4 regions of the Enterobacter quasiroggenkampii genome follow, and region 2 is predicted to be linked to each of the others. Evidence: predicted binding sites of a transcription regulator. Region 2 holds the regulator's gene; each other region holds the start of a gene.
The links. The regulator PurR, encoded in region 2, represses purine synthesis genes. The targets are predictions, from matches to a motif close to CANGCAAACGTTTGCNTG.
Positions count from the first base shown of each region.

Region 1: the regulator PurR is predicted to act here: its motif matches at 1,415-1,432, upstream of cvpA (colicin V production protein).
Region 3: the regulator PurR is predicted to act here: its motif matches at 2,265-2,282, upstream of carA (glutamine-hydrolyzing carbamoyl-phosphate synthase small subunit).
Region 4: the regulator PurR is predicted to act here: its motif matches at 1,331-1,348, upstream of pyrD (quinone-dependent dihydroorotate dehydrogenase).

Region 1 covers NZ_CP143745.1:3,896,401-3,899,661, forward strand. The annotation lists gene purF (amidophosphoribosyltransferase) at 1-837, opposite strand, end outside; gene cvpA (colicin V production protein) at 871-1,359, opposite strand; gene dedD (cell division protein DedD) at 1,525-2,223, opposite strand; gene folC (bifunctional tetrahydrofolate synthase/dihydrofolate synthase) at 2,213-3,261, opposite strand, start outside.
Region 2 covers NZ_CP143745.1:2,560,519-2,563,779, reverse strand. The annotation lists gene V1572_RS12280 (MFS transporter) at 1-457, opposite strand, end outside; gene V1572_RS12275 (YnhF family membrane protein) at 621-710, opposite strand; gene purR (HTH-type transcriptional repressor PurR) at 1,008-2,033, shown strand; gene punR (DNA-binding transcriptional activator PunR) at 2,051-2,962, opposite strand; gene punC (purine nucleoside transporter PunC) at 3,077-3,261, shown strand, end outside.
Region 3 covers NZ_CP143745.1:1,303,888-1,307,148, reverse strand. The annotation lists gene carB (carbamoyl-phosphate synthase large subunit) at 1-879, opposite strand, end outside; gene carA (glutamine-hydrolyzing carbamoyl-phosphate synthase small subunit) at 898-2,046, opposite strand; gene dapB (4-hydroxy-tetrahydrodipicolinate reductase) at 2,501-3,261, opposite strand, start outside.
Region 4 covers NZ_CP143745.1:2,190,944-2,194,204, reverse strand. The annotation lists gene zapC (cell division protein ZapC) at 1-59, opposite strand, end outside; gene pyrD (quinone-dependent dihydroorotate dehydrogenase) at 226-1,236, opposite strand; gene ssuE (NADPH-dependent FMN reductase) at 1,485-2,060, shown strand; gene V1572_RS10380 (sulfonate ABC transporter substrate-binding protein) at 2,053-3,015, shown strand; gene ssuD (FMNH2-dependent alkanesulfonate monooxygenase) at 3,012-3,261, shown strand, end outside.

The DNA.
Region 1 (3,261 bases), 1.3 Mb from region 2:
CATGTTGACGCGCGCGCTGTAGACGGAAATCTTGTCGATGAAGGAATCCGGACGGGCAAAGTAAACGTATTCAAACAGGCACGGGTTGCTGACCGGGTTGTCGGCACACTGGCGGGTGAACAGCTGGCCCTTCTCGGTGATATACACCGCTTCGCCCGGCGCCACGTCGCGCAGGAATTCGAAGCCCAGGGTGTCCAGCGCCACGCTTTCAGAGGCAACCATATATTCAGTACGGCCATCGCCGAGGTCGCGCTTACCGAGCACCAGCGGACGAATGCCGTTTGGATCGCGGAAGGCGACCATACCGTGACCGATGATCATCGCAACGCAGGCGTACGCGCCGCGGATCTGACGGTTTGTCGCGGCAATCGCGGCAAAAATGTTGTCTGCTTCCAGCGGATAGTGACGGAAGTTATCCAGCTCGCTGGCGAACACATTGAGCAGGATTTCAGAATCAGAGGTGGTGTTAATGTGGCGACGTTTCTCTTCGAACAGCTTTTTACGCAGTTCATGCGCGTTGGTCAGGTTGCCGTTATGAGCAAGGGTGATGCCATACGGTGAGTTGACGTAGAAAGGCTGTGCCTCAGAGGCGCTGGAACTGCCAGCAGTAGGATAACGAACGTGACCGATCCCCATATTACCTTGCAGACGCTGCATATGGCGGGCTTCAAACACATCGTTTACCAGGCCATTCGCCTTGCGTAAACGGAAGCAGTTGTTTGCATCAATGGTGATGATACCCGCAGCATCCTGCCCACGGTGCTGAAGCACCGTTAACGCGTCATAAATCGACTGGTTTACCGGCATGAAACCGGCGATACCGACAATACCGCACATTCGTCTTTTCCTCGTTAAGCCACATCTCAGGGTTTATGCCCTGGGCAAAAAACTCGACGAGCTTTGCAGATAGTCAAAGAACCATCTGATGATGAAGCTGAACTCTGGAATGAGCTGCGATTTCTGCCAGTCTTCACTTTTGGAGAACCCGGTGAAGGTATCCAGGAAGAACAGGATCGCGGCCACAATCAGCACGCCTCGTAATGCCCCGAAACAGATCCCGAGCACCCTGTCCGTTCCTGACAGACCGGTTTTCTCGACCAGCTGACCTATCACGTAATTCACGATAGCGCCGACAATCAGCGTTGCGATAAACAGCACCGCGATAGCGATTCCATTTCGGACCAGTTCATCTTCAAAGCCCGTGAACCAGACAGACAGGTAAGTGTAGTAATGACTGGCGACAAAGAAAGCACAACCCCAGGTCACCAGCGATAACGCTTCACGAACAAAGCCACGGATCAGGCTAACCAGACAGGAAAAACCAATCACCGCAATGATGGCGTAATCAATCCAGACCATATGTGTCCCACGATTTAACGCCCTGTCATCCAGTTCGGGGCGAATTCTAACAGAAAAAGAAAACGTTTGCGTAGGGATTTCCTTCCCGCGCGTAAATAAAAAAGGCGCTGAAAAAATGTTCAACGCCGTGGCTTATCGCCTCTCTCTTAAAGGAGCAGGTCGTACTTAGTTTGCGCTGTAGCCCATCACCACACCGCTCAGGCCGGAGATCTGCTTCAATTCACCCAGCGACCCTTTCAGTTTGTCTTTAGACGCTTCTGGCCCCACGAGGATACGCGTAATTTTACCCTGCACCGGCGTGGAAGGTGAAGTGTAAACACGATATCCCGCACTGCGCAGTTTGCTTACGACCTCGTTGACTTTATCGGCATTTTTCAGCGCACCGAGCTGCACCACATAGGCTTTACCCGTTGGGGCAGCAGCGTCCTGCTGCGTCGGTTTTGCTGGCGGAGGCGTCTCTGACGCCGCGGCGAGCTGTTCTGCCGCTTTATCACGCTGCGGTTTCGGCTGCGGCTTCTCAACCGGCTTCGGTTTTTCAACCGGTTTAGGCTGCTCGACCGGCACAGGATCGATATCGCTGTTGCTCGTGGCCGCCAGGCGAGACGGGTCGAGCGACGGTGCGGCGGCATCACCCGCGCGCACCTCTTCCGCCGCGCCTTCCGGTGGCTGAGCAGGCAGCGCCTGCGTCGCCGCGGGCAGCATATCCGGCTCATCGCGGTCACCCGGTTTCGGCACCAGCGGAATCGCGGCAAACTCATCCTGATAATGCTTTTTCTGCCCGTCGAGCAGCCCGGGAAGAATAATCACCCCGAGCGCGACCAGCACAATGGTTCCTGTTAAACGGTTCTGAAACTTACTCGCCACCGGTTCTCCCCGCGTCCATCACTTCCATGACATGTGCCACCGTGTGGAATGAACCACACACCAGCACGGTATCTTCTGGTTTAGCATCCGCCATCGCGGCATGCCAGGCCTGCGCCACGCTACTGTAGATTGCGCCTTTGCCGAGATGTTCCATCAGCTGCTCAGCCGTCGCGCCGCGCGGCCCCTCCAGAGGAGCACAATACCAGCTATCGACCACACTCTCCATGCAGGCCAGCGTCCCGCCGATATCTTTATCATGAAGCATACCGATAACCGCCAGCACGCGCCCGGTTTTTGGTAACGATTTGAGACGTCCCGCGAGATACGCCGCAGCATGGGGGTTGTGCGCCACATCCAGGATCAGGCGCGGTGACTCGCTCACAATCTGGAAACGTCCGGGCAGAATCGCGTTTTGTATGCCCTCGCGGATCGCCTGTTCGCTGACCACGAGGCCGCTGGCGCGCAGTGCCGCCAGCGCGGTGGCTGCGTTTGGCTGCGGCACCTGGGGCAGCGGCAGGTTGTCGAGCGCGCCCTGCGCATCGCTAAAGCGCCAGCCGTTGTCCTGAACCTCATACTGCCAGTCAACACCGCGGCGCAGCAGCTGCGCGCCCTTCTCCTTCGCCACGTCAGCAATGGTATGCGGCATATCCGGCTCGCCAACCACCGCGGGCTTATTTGCCCGGAAAATACCGGCCTTCTCACGGCCGATACTTTCACGATCGGGCCCCAGCCAGTCGACATGATCCAGCGCGATGGAAGTCACCACCGCCACGTCCGCATCCACGATATTGGTCGCATCAAGACGTCCGCCGAGACCGACCTCAAGGATCACCACATCCAGCTGCGCCTGTTTAAACAGCCACAGGGCCGACAGGGTACCGTATTCAAAATAGGTTAATGAGATCTCTCCGCGCGCGGCTTCAATTTCAGCAAACGACGCCGTATGCGCGGATTCCGGCAGCTCGTGGTTCTGTACGCGAACCCGCTCGGTGTAGCGTACCAGGTGTGGAGAGCTGTAAACGCCAACCCTGTAACCCG
Region 2 (3,261 bases):
CCAGCCAGGTTGCCGCAGGAACGCCGCCAATGTTAGCAATGGTCAGGCCCATAAACATGGTGGCCACGGCGCTGGCCTGCTTATGTTTTGGCACCACGCTTGCCGCCACAACCGACCCCAGCCCAAAGAACGCGCCGTGGTTGAGGCTGGTCAGAATACGCGACAGCATCAGCGTGGTGTAGTCCGGCGAAATGGCCGAAAGCACGTTACCGAGGGTGAAAATCGCCATCAGGAAAATGAGCGCATTGCGGCGCGCGCGGTGCGAAAGGAGAAGCGTCATTAGCGGCGCCCCCACCATCACGCCGATAGCGTAGGCGCTGATTAACATGCCTGCCGCAGGGATCGAGACGTCCACGCCGCGGGCGATGACGGGCAGTAACCCCATCGGGGAGAATTCAGTGGTGCCAATCCCAAAAGCGCCAATCGCCAGGGCCAGCAGGGGAAAATTGATTTTCATGCGTCAACTCCGGATGCCGTGTCATGTGGTGACACAGAACAAAGAAGCGGAAAGCATGACATCAATCACAAAAAATGAGAAGTTAACAAAATGGCAAAAGATTTTTGCCTTAGGAGTAACAATCGGGGTGAGCGGGAGGGAGAAGGCTCTCCCTCCGCGTAAATCAGTGCAGTGCGGCCGTCAGACCCGCCGCGACAATCAGAGCCAGCACAACAACGGTGGTGAACAGCGAAAACTTCAGATCGGAACTCATCAATTTTTCTCCTTTTAATCCCCCCACGAAAAGTGAGCCTGCTCATTTTTGCATAATTTACGTCAAAAATCTTCCTGGATTTAGGCTGATAAACACTTTACCTCTTCCCCTTTTCATCAAGATAGGACAAAATTCCACGCTAAATTTATTAGCGTACCGGCCATTGACCCCCTCCTGACGTCCCGTGTCGTTTTCCCGGCGTGCCGCAATTCAAGATTGCGTGATAAGGGTGAGAGAAGGCAAACGTTTACCTTCAAGTTTTTCAGGAGTTTAGGATATGGTCTGGAGTGACATTTAATGGCAACAATTAAAGACGTAGCAAAACGCGCAAACGTTTCCACTACAACCGTATCACATGTAATTAACAAAACCCGCTTCGTGGCGGAAGAGACGCGCAACGCCGTCTGGGCAGCGATCAAAGAGCTGCACTATTCGCCAAGTGCGGTTGCGCGCAGCCTCAAGGTTAATCACACCAAATCCATTGGATTGCTGGCCACCAGCAGTGAAGCGGCCTATTTTGCCGAGATCATTGAAGCGGTAGAGAAGAACTGCTTCCAGAAAGGCTATACCCTGATTCTGGGCAACGCATGGAACAGCATAGAAAAACAGCGTGCCTACCTGTCGATGATGGCGCAGAAGCGCGTGGATGGCCTGCTGGTGATGTGTTCCGAGTACCCGGAATCCGTGCTGTCGATGCTCGAAGAGTATCGCCATATCCCCATGGTGGTCATGGACTGGGGTGAAGCGCGCGCGGACTTCACCGACTCCGTTATCGACAACGCCTTTGAAGGCGGTTACATGGCGGGTCGTTACCTGATCGAACGCGGTCACCGCGAGATTGGCGTGATCCCGGGTCCGCTGGAGCGTAACACCGGCGCGGGCCGTCTGGCCGGTTTTATGAAAGCGATGGAAGAAGCGCTGATCACCGTGCCGGAAAACTGGATCGTGCAGGGCGACTTTGAGCCGGAATCAGGCTACCGCGCAATGCAGCAGATCGTTTCCCAGCCGCACCGCCCGACCGCCGTTTTCTGCGGGGGTGACATCATGGCCATGGGTGCGCTCTGCGCCGCCGATGAGCTGGGTCTGCGCGTACCGCAGGATATTTCCGTGATCGGGTATGACAACGTGCGTAACGCGCGCTTCTTCACCCCGGCGCTGACAACCATTCACCAGCCAAAAGATTCGCTGGGCGAAACGGCCTTCAATATGCTGTTGGACAGAATCGTCAACAAACGCGAAGAGTCGCAGTCCATTGAAGTTCACCCACGCCTGATTGAACGCCGTTCCGTTGCGGATGGTCCGTTCCGCGACTACCGTCGTTAATCCCTTGACGGGGCCAGCTACGCTGGCTCCCGTAACCATTCCCGGTTTAGCGTTTCGCTGTCTCCCAGATAATCCAGCAGCCAGGCCATGGCGGGCGAGACATCATTTTGTTGCCAGGTCAGGCAGCAGGCCGCGTCCGGGAACGGATTCTCCAGCGTCAGTTCAACCCATTCTCCGGTATCGATGCGCGGACGCGCAAAATGAACGGGCACCATCGCGACGCACAGCCCGGCGCTGAGGCACGTCGCCGACGATTCCCAGTCAGGAGCCACCACTCGCCGCTGGTTGTCCAGAAGCCAGGTGATACGCTTGGGCAGTGAACGGGACGTATCCTCCAGCACCAGCGAGGGCCAGTTACGCAGCGTATCGTCGCTCAGCGGCCCGTCCATCGCCGCCAGGGGATGATCGCGTGCCACCACGCATTTCCAGCTCAGCATCCCCATGTCGCGAAAGGCGTAACGTCCCCCAACCGGGATCGCCTGCGTGGCGCCAATCGCCATCTCCGCCCTGCCGTCCGCCAGCGCATCCCACACCCCGTTGAACACCTCCTGCGAGACCCGCAGCTCAACGTCAGAGAAATGACGATAGAAATCCACGATCATCTGCCGGGTGCGTTCCGGCTTCACGATGTTATCCACCGCGATGGCGAGATGTCCCCGCCAGCCGTTGGCGATCTGCTGGCACTGTTCGCGGGTGATCTGCATTTTTTTGATAACAGAACGCCCTTCCTTCAAAAACCACGCGCCTGCGGGCGTTAATTCCACGTCGCGATGCCGCCGTTCAAACAGCGGAACCGCCAGCCATTCCTCAAGCTGACGCACCGTGTAGCTAATGGCCGAAGGGACGCGGTGCAACTCCTGCGCTGCACCGCTAAAGCTGCCGTTACGCGCAACAGCATCGACCACTTCAAGAGAATAATCTGACCACATTTTCTGCCTGCAAAAAATTTGAATGCACCCGCCAAATATTAGCGTTTCACAAGCCGCTTTGCACTCCCTACACTCTGCGCCAACGTACACCTGCCTCCTCAGGAGAATAAGAGAATGCAACCCAGGAAAGGATTTTTAGTCTGGCTCGGCGGCTTAAGCGTGCTGGGCTTTTTGGCCACCGACATGTACCTGCCCGCGTTTGCCGCGATGCAGGAAGACCTGCAAACCCCTGCGGCGGCCATCAGCGCCAGCCTGAGTCTGTTCCTTGCCGGTTTTGCTTTCGCGCAGCTCCTGTGGGG
Region 3 (3,261 bases), 1.3 Mb from region 2:
GCCGGTTTTCGGGTTCACGGAGAACTGCACGTTTGAACCACCGGTTTCCACGCCGATTTCACGCAGTACCGCCATCGAGGCGTTACGCATGATTTGGTACTCTTTGTCGGTCAGCGTCTGGGCTGGCGCAACGGTGATGGAGTCGCCGGTGTGGATACCCATCGCATCGAAGTTTTCGATGGAGCAGACGATGATGCAGTTGTCGTTTTTATCACGCACCACTTCCATCTCGTACTCTTTCCAGCCAATCAGCGATTCATCAATCAGCAGCTCTTTGGTTGGAGAGAGATCCAGACCGCGCTCGCAAATTTCTTCGAACTCTTCACGGTTGTAAGCGATACCGCCGCCGGTGCCGCCCATGGTGAACGATGGACGGATGATGCACGGATAGCCCACGTCAGCCGCAACGGCCAGCGCTTCTTCCATGTTGTGTGCGATACCGGAGCGCGCGGTGTCGAGGCCGATTTTCTTCATCGCCACGTCGAAGCGGCGACGGTCTTCGGCTTTATCAATCGCGTCGGCGGTCGCACCAATCATGGTGACGCCGAATTCGGCCAGCACGCCCTGACGCTCCAGCTCGAGCGCGCAGTTCAGCGCCGTCTGGCCGCCCATGGTTGGCAGCACCGCGTCCGGACGCTCTTTCTCGATGATTTTACGCACCACTTCCCAGTGAATCGGCTCGATGTAGGTCGCATCTGCCATTTCCGGGTCGGTCATGATGGTAGCCGGGTTAGAGTTAACCAGGATGACGCGGTAACCCTCTTCACGCAGGGCTTTACACGCCTGCGCGCCGGAGTAGTCGAATTCGCAGGCCTGGCCGATGACGATCGGGCCAGCGCCAAGGATCAGGATGCTTTTTATGTCTGTACGTTTTGGCATTGTCTTCTCGGCTCCTGATTATTTAGCGGTCTTACGGTATTGCTCGATAAGTTCGATGAAGTGATCGAACAGCGGCGCGGCGTCGTGTGGGCCCGGGCTGGCTTCCGGGTGTCCCTGGAAGCTGAACGCTGGCTTATCGGTACGATGAATCCCCTGCAGGGTGCCATCGAACAGCGACTTATGGGTCACGCGCAGGTTAGCCGGCATTGAGGCCTCATCGACGGCAAAGCCGTGGTTCTGCGCGGTGATCATCACCGTGTTGTTATCGATATCTTTCACCGGGTGGTTACCACCGTGGTGGCCGAACTTCATCTTGACGGTGTTCGCACCGCTTGCCAGCGCCAGCAGCTGATGGCCGAGGCAGATGCCGAATACCGGGATGTCGGTTTCCAGGAAGGACTTGATGGCAGCGATGGCGTAATCGCACGGCGCCGGGTCGCCAGGGCCGTTGGACAGGAAAATACCGTCCGGATTCATCTTCAGTACGTCTTCAGCAGACGTTTGTGCCGGCACCACCGTCAGGCGGCAGCCGCGGTCAACCAGCATGCGCAGGATGTTGCGCTTGGCGCCGAAATCGTAGGCCACCACGTGGAACGGCAGCTCGCTCTCTTTTTTCGCTTCCGGCAGGTCGCCTTCCAGCGTCCAGCTACCCTGAGTCCAGCTGTAGGCTTCTGCGGTAGTGACTTCTTTCGCCAGGTCCATGCCGTTCAGGCCCGGGAAGGCTTTCGCTTTTTCCAGCGCCAGCGTCGCATCGAGGTTATCACCCGCGATGATGCAGCCGTTCTGTGCACCCTTCTCGCGCAGCAGACGCGTTAACTTACGGGTATCGATATCGGCAATCGCCACGATGTTATGGCGCTTCAGGTAAGAAGAGAGGTCTTCGGTATTGCGGAAGTTGCTGGCAATCAGCGGCAGGTCACGAATGACCAGGCCCTGCGCATGTACCTGAGAGGATTCTTCGTCAGCCGCATTGGTGCCGACATTGCCGATATGAGGATAAGTAAGAGTAACGATTTGGCGAGAATAGGAAGGATCAGTGAGGATTTCTTGATAACCGGTCATTGAAGTATTGAAAACGACTTCCCCAACCGCCGAACCCGTTGCCCCTATGGCCCGACCGATAAACTGGGTTCCGTCTTCCAGAACCAATAGCGCTGACTTAATCAAAACACCCTCCAGAGAATATTCACTCACTTTATTTGCATATTAATTCATAACCATGTCATGGATCAATGCAAATGTGTTGCCAGCGGATTTTTGGCAAACGGCGGCATTCTGGAGATTTGGTGGGTAAAAGTCAACTTAAAACCGATATTTTGTTTAGTCTTTTGCGTATCTGACGAGGTGAGTGAAGCTTAAGCGACAAAAAGATCAGGTAAATCACTGCGGAAAACGCTTGCGCGCCGGGTTTAATGAAAAATGAGTCGACGCAGCATCAAAAAGTGGACCAAATGGTCAAAATTTACATTTCAGTAACGGAAATTAAGTGGAATAGCTATACTTTCAAGGATAAAGGAACAAAATGGGCACGAAATAGATAAAATAAAAGGGCAATAAATTATTGCCCTATGCAATCAAAGGATTACGACTGCAATAACCACATCACGATGGGTAATAATGCTTACAGATTGTTGAGATCAAGCACATCTCTCATATCAAAAAGACCGTTTTGCTTCTCTTTCAGCCACAAGGCGGATCGAACGGCACCATTGGCAAACGTCATTCGGCTGGACGCTTTATGCGTAATCTCGACGCGCTCGCCGATATCGGCGAACATCGCGGTATGTTCGCCGACGATGTCACCCGCCCGAACGGTTGCGAAACCAATGGTGCCCGGCACGCGTTCCCCGGTGTGGCCTTCGCGGGCATAGACCGCGCAGTCTTTTAAATCTTTATCAAGTGCATGAGCAATCGCTTCGCCCATTGCCAGCGCCGTGCCTGATGGCGCATCAACCTTATAGCGGTGGTGAGCTTCGACAATCTCAATATCGGTGTAGTTGCCCATCACCTTCGCCGCCTTCTCCAGCAGCTTTAGCATGACGTTTACGCCCACGCTAAAGTTTGCGGCGAAGACAATTGCAATCTCTTTGGATGCATCCTGGATAGCCTGCTTGCCCGCATCGTCAAAACCGGTGGTGCCGATCACCATCCCCTTGCCGTGCTGGCGGCAAAACGCCAGATGCGCGAGCGTCCCTTCAGGACGGGTAAAATCGATGAACACATCGAAGTCATCTTTAACCGCGTCCAGGCTGCTTTGTACTGTTACGCCGGTCTTTCCCGCGCCCGCCAGCTCGCCAGCATCGGTCCCCAGAAGTGATGAACCGTCACGCTCCAGCGCCGCGCCAAGTGCTACGCCATCCATCTGAAGTGCCGCCTGAATAA
Region 4 (3,261 bases), 370 kb from region 2:
ATTCGGTCATGCTCGTCGCAAAAATACCAGCGCCAGTTATCGTCAGGTTTAATTCGCATGTTTCTCTCCCGTCCCCGAAACGTCCTGTACTAAAAATGTCCTGATCGCCGCTTCGTTTATAACACCATTAATAAAAGACTATAATGTCTAAATAAGCAACAGTGACGGAATATAAAACAACCAGGGCTGGAAATAAAGCCCTGGTTGTCTGATTAGGAGAAAAGATTAGATATGCGTAACGATTTCTTTAATCAGCGGCGGCCCTTTAAAAATAAAGCCGGAATAGATTTGCACCAGTGACGCACCCGCTGCCATCTTCTCGCGCGCAGCAATCACCGAGTCAATGCCACCGACGCCAATAATCGGCAGACGGCCATTTAATTCCGCAGACAGAGCACGAATAATTTCGGTGCTTTTTAATTGCACAGGACGGCCGCTTAATCCACCCGCTTCGTCACAGTTTTTCATTCCCTGCACGAGGGAGCGATCGAGGGTGGTATTGGTCGCAATCACACCATCAATATTATGACGAACTAAACTGTCGGCAACCTGGATCAATTCTTCGGCAGAAAGATCCGGCGCGATCTTAACCGCGACCGGAACATATTTATGGTGGATCGACTGGAGTTCATTTTGTTTATTTTTAATGGCACTCAGAAGATCGTCCAGCGCCTCACCATATTGTAAGGATCGCAGCCCCGGGGTATTGGGGGAAGAAATATTCACCGCAATATAACCGGCATAGGCGTAGACTTTTTCCATACAAATCAGATAGTCATCTTTACCCTGCTCGACCGGCGTGTCTTTATTTTTGCCGATATTGATGCCCAGAATGCCGTCAAAGTGGGCTTTTTTAACGTTCTCAACGAGGTGATCAACACCGTGGTTATTGAAGCCCATGCGGTTGATCAGCCCTTCGGCTTCCACCAGTCGGAACAGGCGCGGCTTGTCATTTCCCGGCTGCGGGCGCGGGGTAACGGTGCCGATTTCAATGGAGCCAAAGCCCATCGCGCCCAGGGCATCAATGCACTCGCCGTTTTTGTCCAGACCGGCCGCCAGACCCAGCGGATTTTTAAAGGTCAGCCCCATGCACTGCACAGGTTTTACCGGCACATGCTGGCGCACCAGCGCGGCCAGAGGCGTTCCGGTAATACGACGTAATTGCTGGAATGTCAATTCATGAGCGCGCTCAGGGTCGAGCTGGAAAAGGGCTTTACGAACGAAGGGGTAGTACATGAACTCTCCTGGATTCCCGGTGTGCAAACCGGGAGGGGATTATGGGCGATCCCGGCGCGAAAGGGAATTGACCTGCGGCAAAAAATCAGCGCAAAACGCAATCGTTTACCTCCCCGCCTGTTTCTTATGCACTTTTTCGCATTTTAATTGCAGATAAATCATTTAGTGGAATAAACGCGCGGTGTCACACTCCTTAAAATTGTTATGAATGTTAGATAAAAGCAAACAATTAGTTATAAGGAGGAAGTATGCGCGTCATTACCCTGGCCGGAAGTCCACGATTCCCGTCACGCTCCAGCGCCCTGCTGGAATATGCCCGTGAAAAACTGAATGCTCTGGATGTGGAAGTGTGCCACTGGAACCTGCATAACTTCGAACCTGAAGATTTGCTCTACGCCCGTTTCGACAGCCCCGCCCTGAAAACCCTCATTGAGCAACTTAACGGCGCGGACGGCCTGATCGTGGCAACGCCCATTTATAAAGCCTCTTTTTCCGGGGCGCTGAAAACCCTGCTCGATCTGCTTCCGGAACGCGCGCTGGACGGAAAGGTGGTGCTGCCGCTGGCAACGGGCGGTACGGTTGCCCATTTACTGGCCGTGGATTACGCCCTGAAGCCGGTGCTGAACGCGCTGAAAGCGCAGGAGATCCTCCACGGCGTTTTCGCCGATGACTCACAGGTTATCGACTATCAGCACAAACCCCACTTTACGCCCAACCTGCAAACCCGCCTCGATAACGCTCTGGAAACCTTCTGGCATGCCCTGCATCGCCGGGATATCCAGGCCCCGGCGTTTGGTCAGCCTCAAGGAGTCGCCCATGTTTAAAACCTTAACCCGCATCGGACTGGCAGGTTTGATGGCATTTACCTCGCTGGCCCATGCCGCAGAAACGGCTCCGGAAAGCTTACGTATCGGCTATCAGAAAGGCAGCGTCAGCATGGTGCTGGCAAAAAGCCACCAGCTTCTGGAAAAACGCTTCCCGGACACCAAATTCTCCTGGGTGGAGTTCCCTGCCGGCCCGCAGATGCTGGAGGCCCTTAACGTGGGCAGTATCGATCTCGGCAGCACGGGCGATATTCCGCCGATATTTGCCCAGGCGGCGGGAGCGGACCTCGTCTATGTAGGCGTTGAGCCGCCCAAGCCGAAAGCCGAGGTGATCCTGGTGCCTGAAAACAGCGATATCAAAAGCGTCGCCGATCTCAAAGGCCATAAGGTCGCATTCCAGAAAGGTTCCAGCTCACACAACCTGTTGCTGCGTGCCCTGCAAGAGGCCGGGCTCAAATTCACTGACATTCAGCCTGTTTACCTGACGCCTGCCGACGCGCGCGCCGCGTTCCAGCAGAAGAACGTTGATGCCTGGGCCATCTGGGATCCGTACTACTCCGCCGCATTGCTGCAGGGCGGCGTTCGCGTGCTGAAAGACGGTACCACGCTGAAGCAAACCGGCTCGTTCTATCTGGCCGCGCGCCCTTATGCGGAAAAGAACGGCGCATTTATTCAGGGCGTGCTGGATACCTTTACCCAGGCCGATGCCCTGACTCAGAGCCAACGTCAGGAGAGCATTGCCCTGCTGGCGAAAACCATGGGCTTACCTGAGCCGGTGATCGCGAGCTATCTCAACCACCGTCCGCCGACCACCATTACGCCCGTTGACGCGCACGTCGCCGCGCTTCAGCAGCAAACGGCCGACCTCTTCTATCAAAACCACCTGGTTCCAAAACAGGTCACTATTCGCGAACGCATCTGGCAACCCGCAGGCAAAGAAGGAGCTAAATCATGAGTCTGAATCTTTTCTGGTTTTTACCCACCCACGGTGATGGACACTATCTTGGCACAGAAGAGGGTTCACGCCCGGTTGACCATGGCTACCTGCAGCAGATTGCTCAGGCAGCAGACCGAATCGGTTTCACCGGGGTGCTGATCCCAACCGGACGGTCATGTGAAGATGCGTGGCTGGTCGCCGCGTCGATGATCCCAGTCACCCAGCGTCTGAAATTCCTGGTCGCGTTACGCCCGAGCGTGGTCT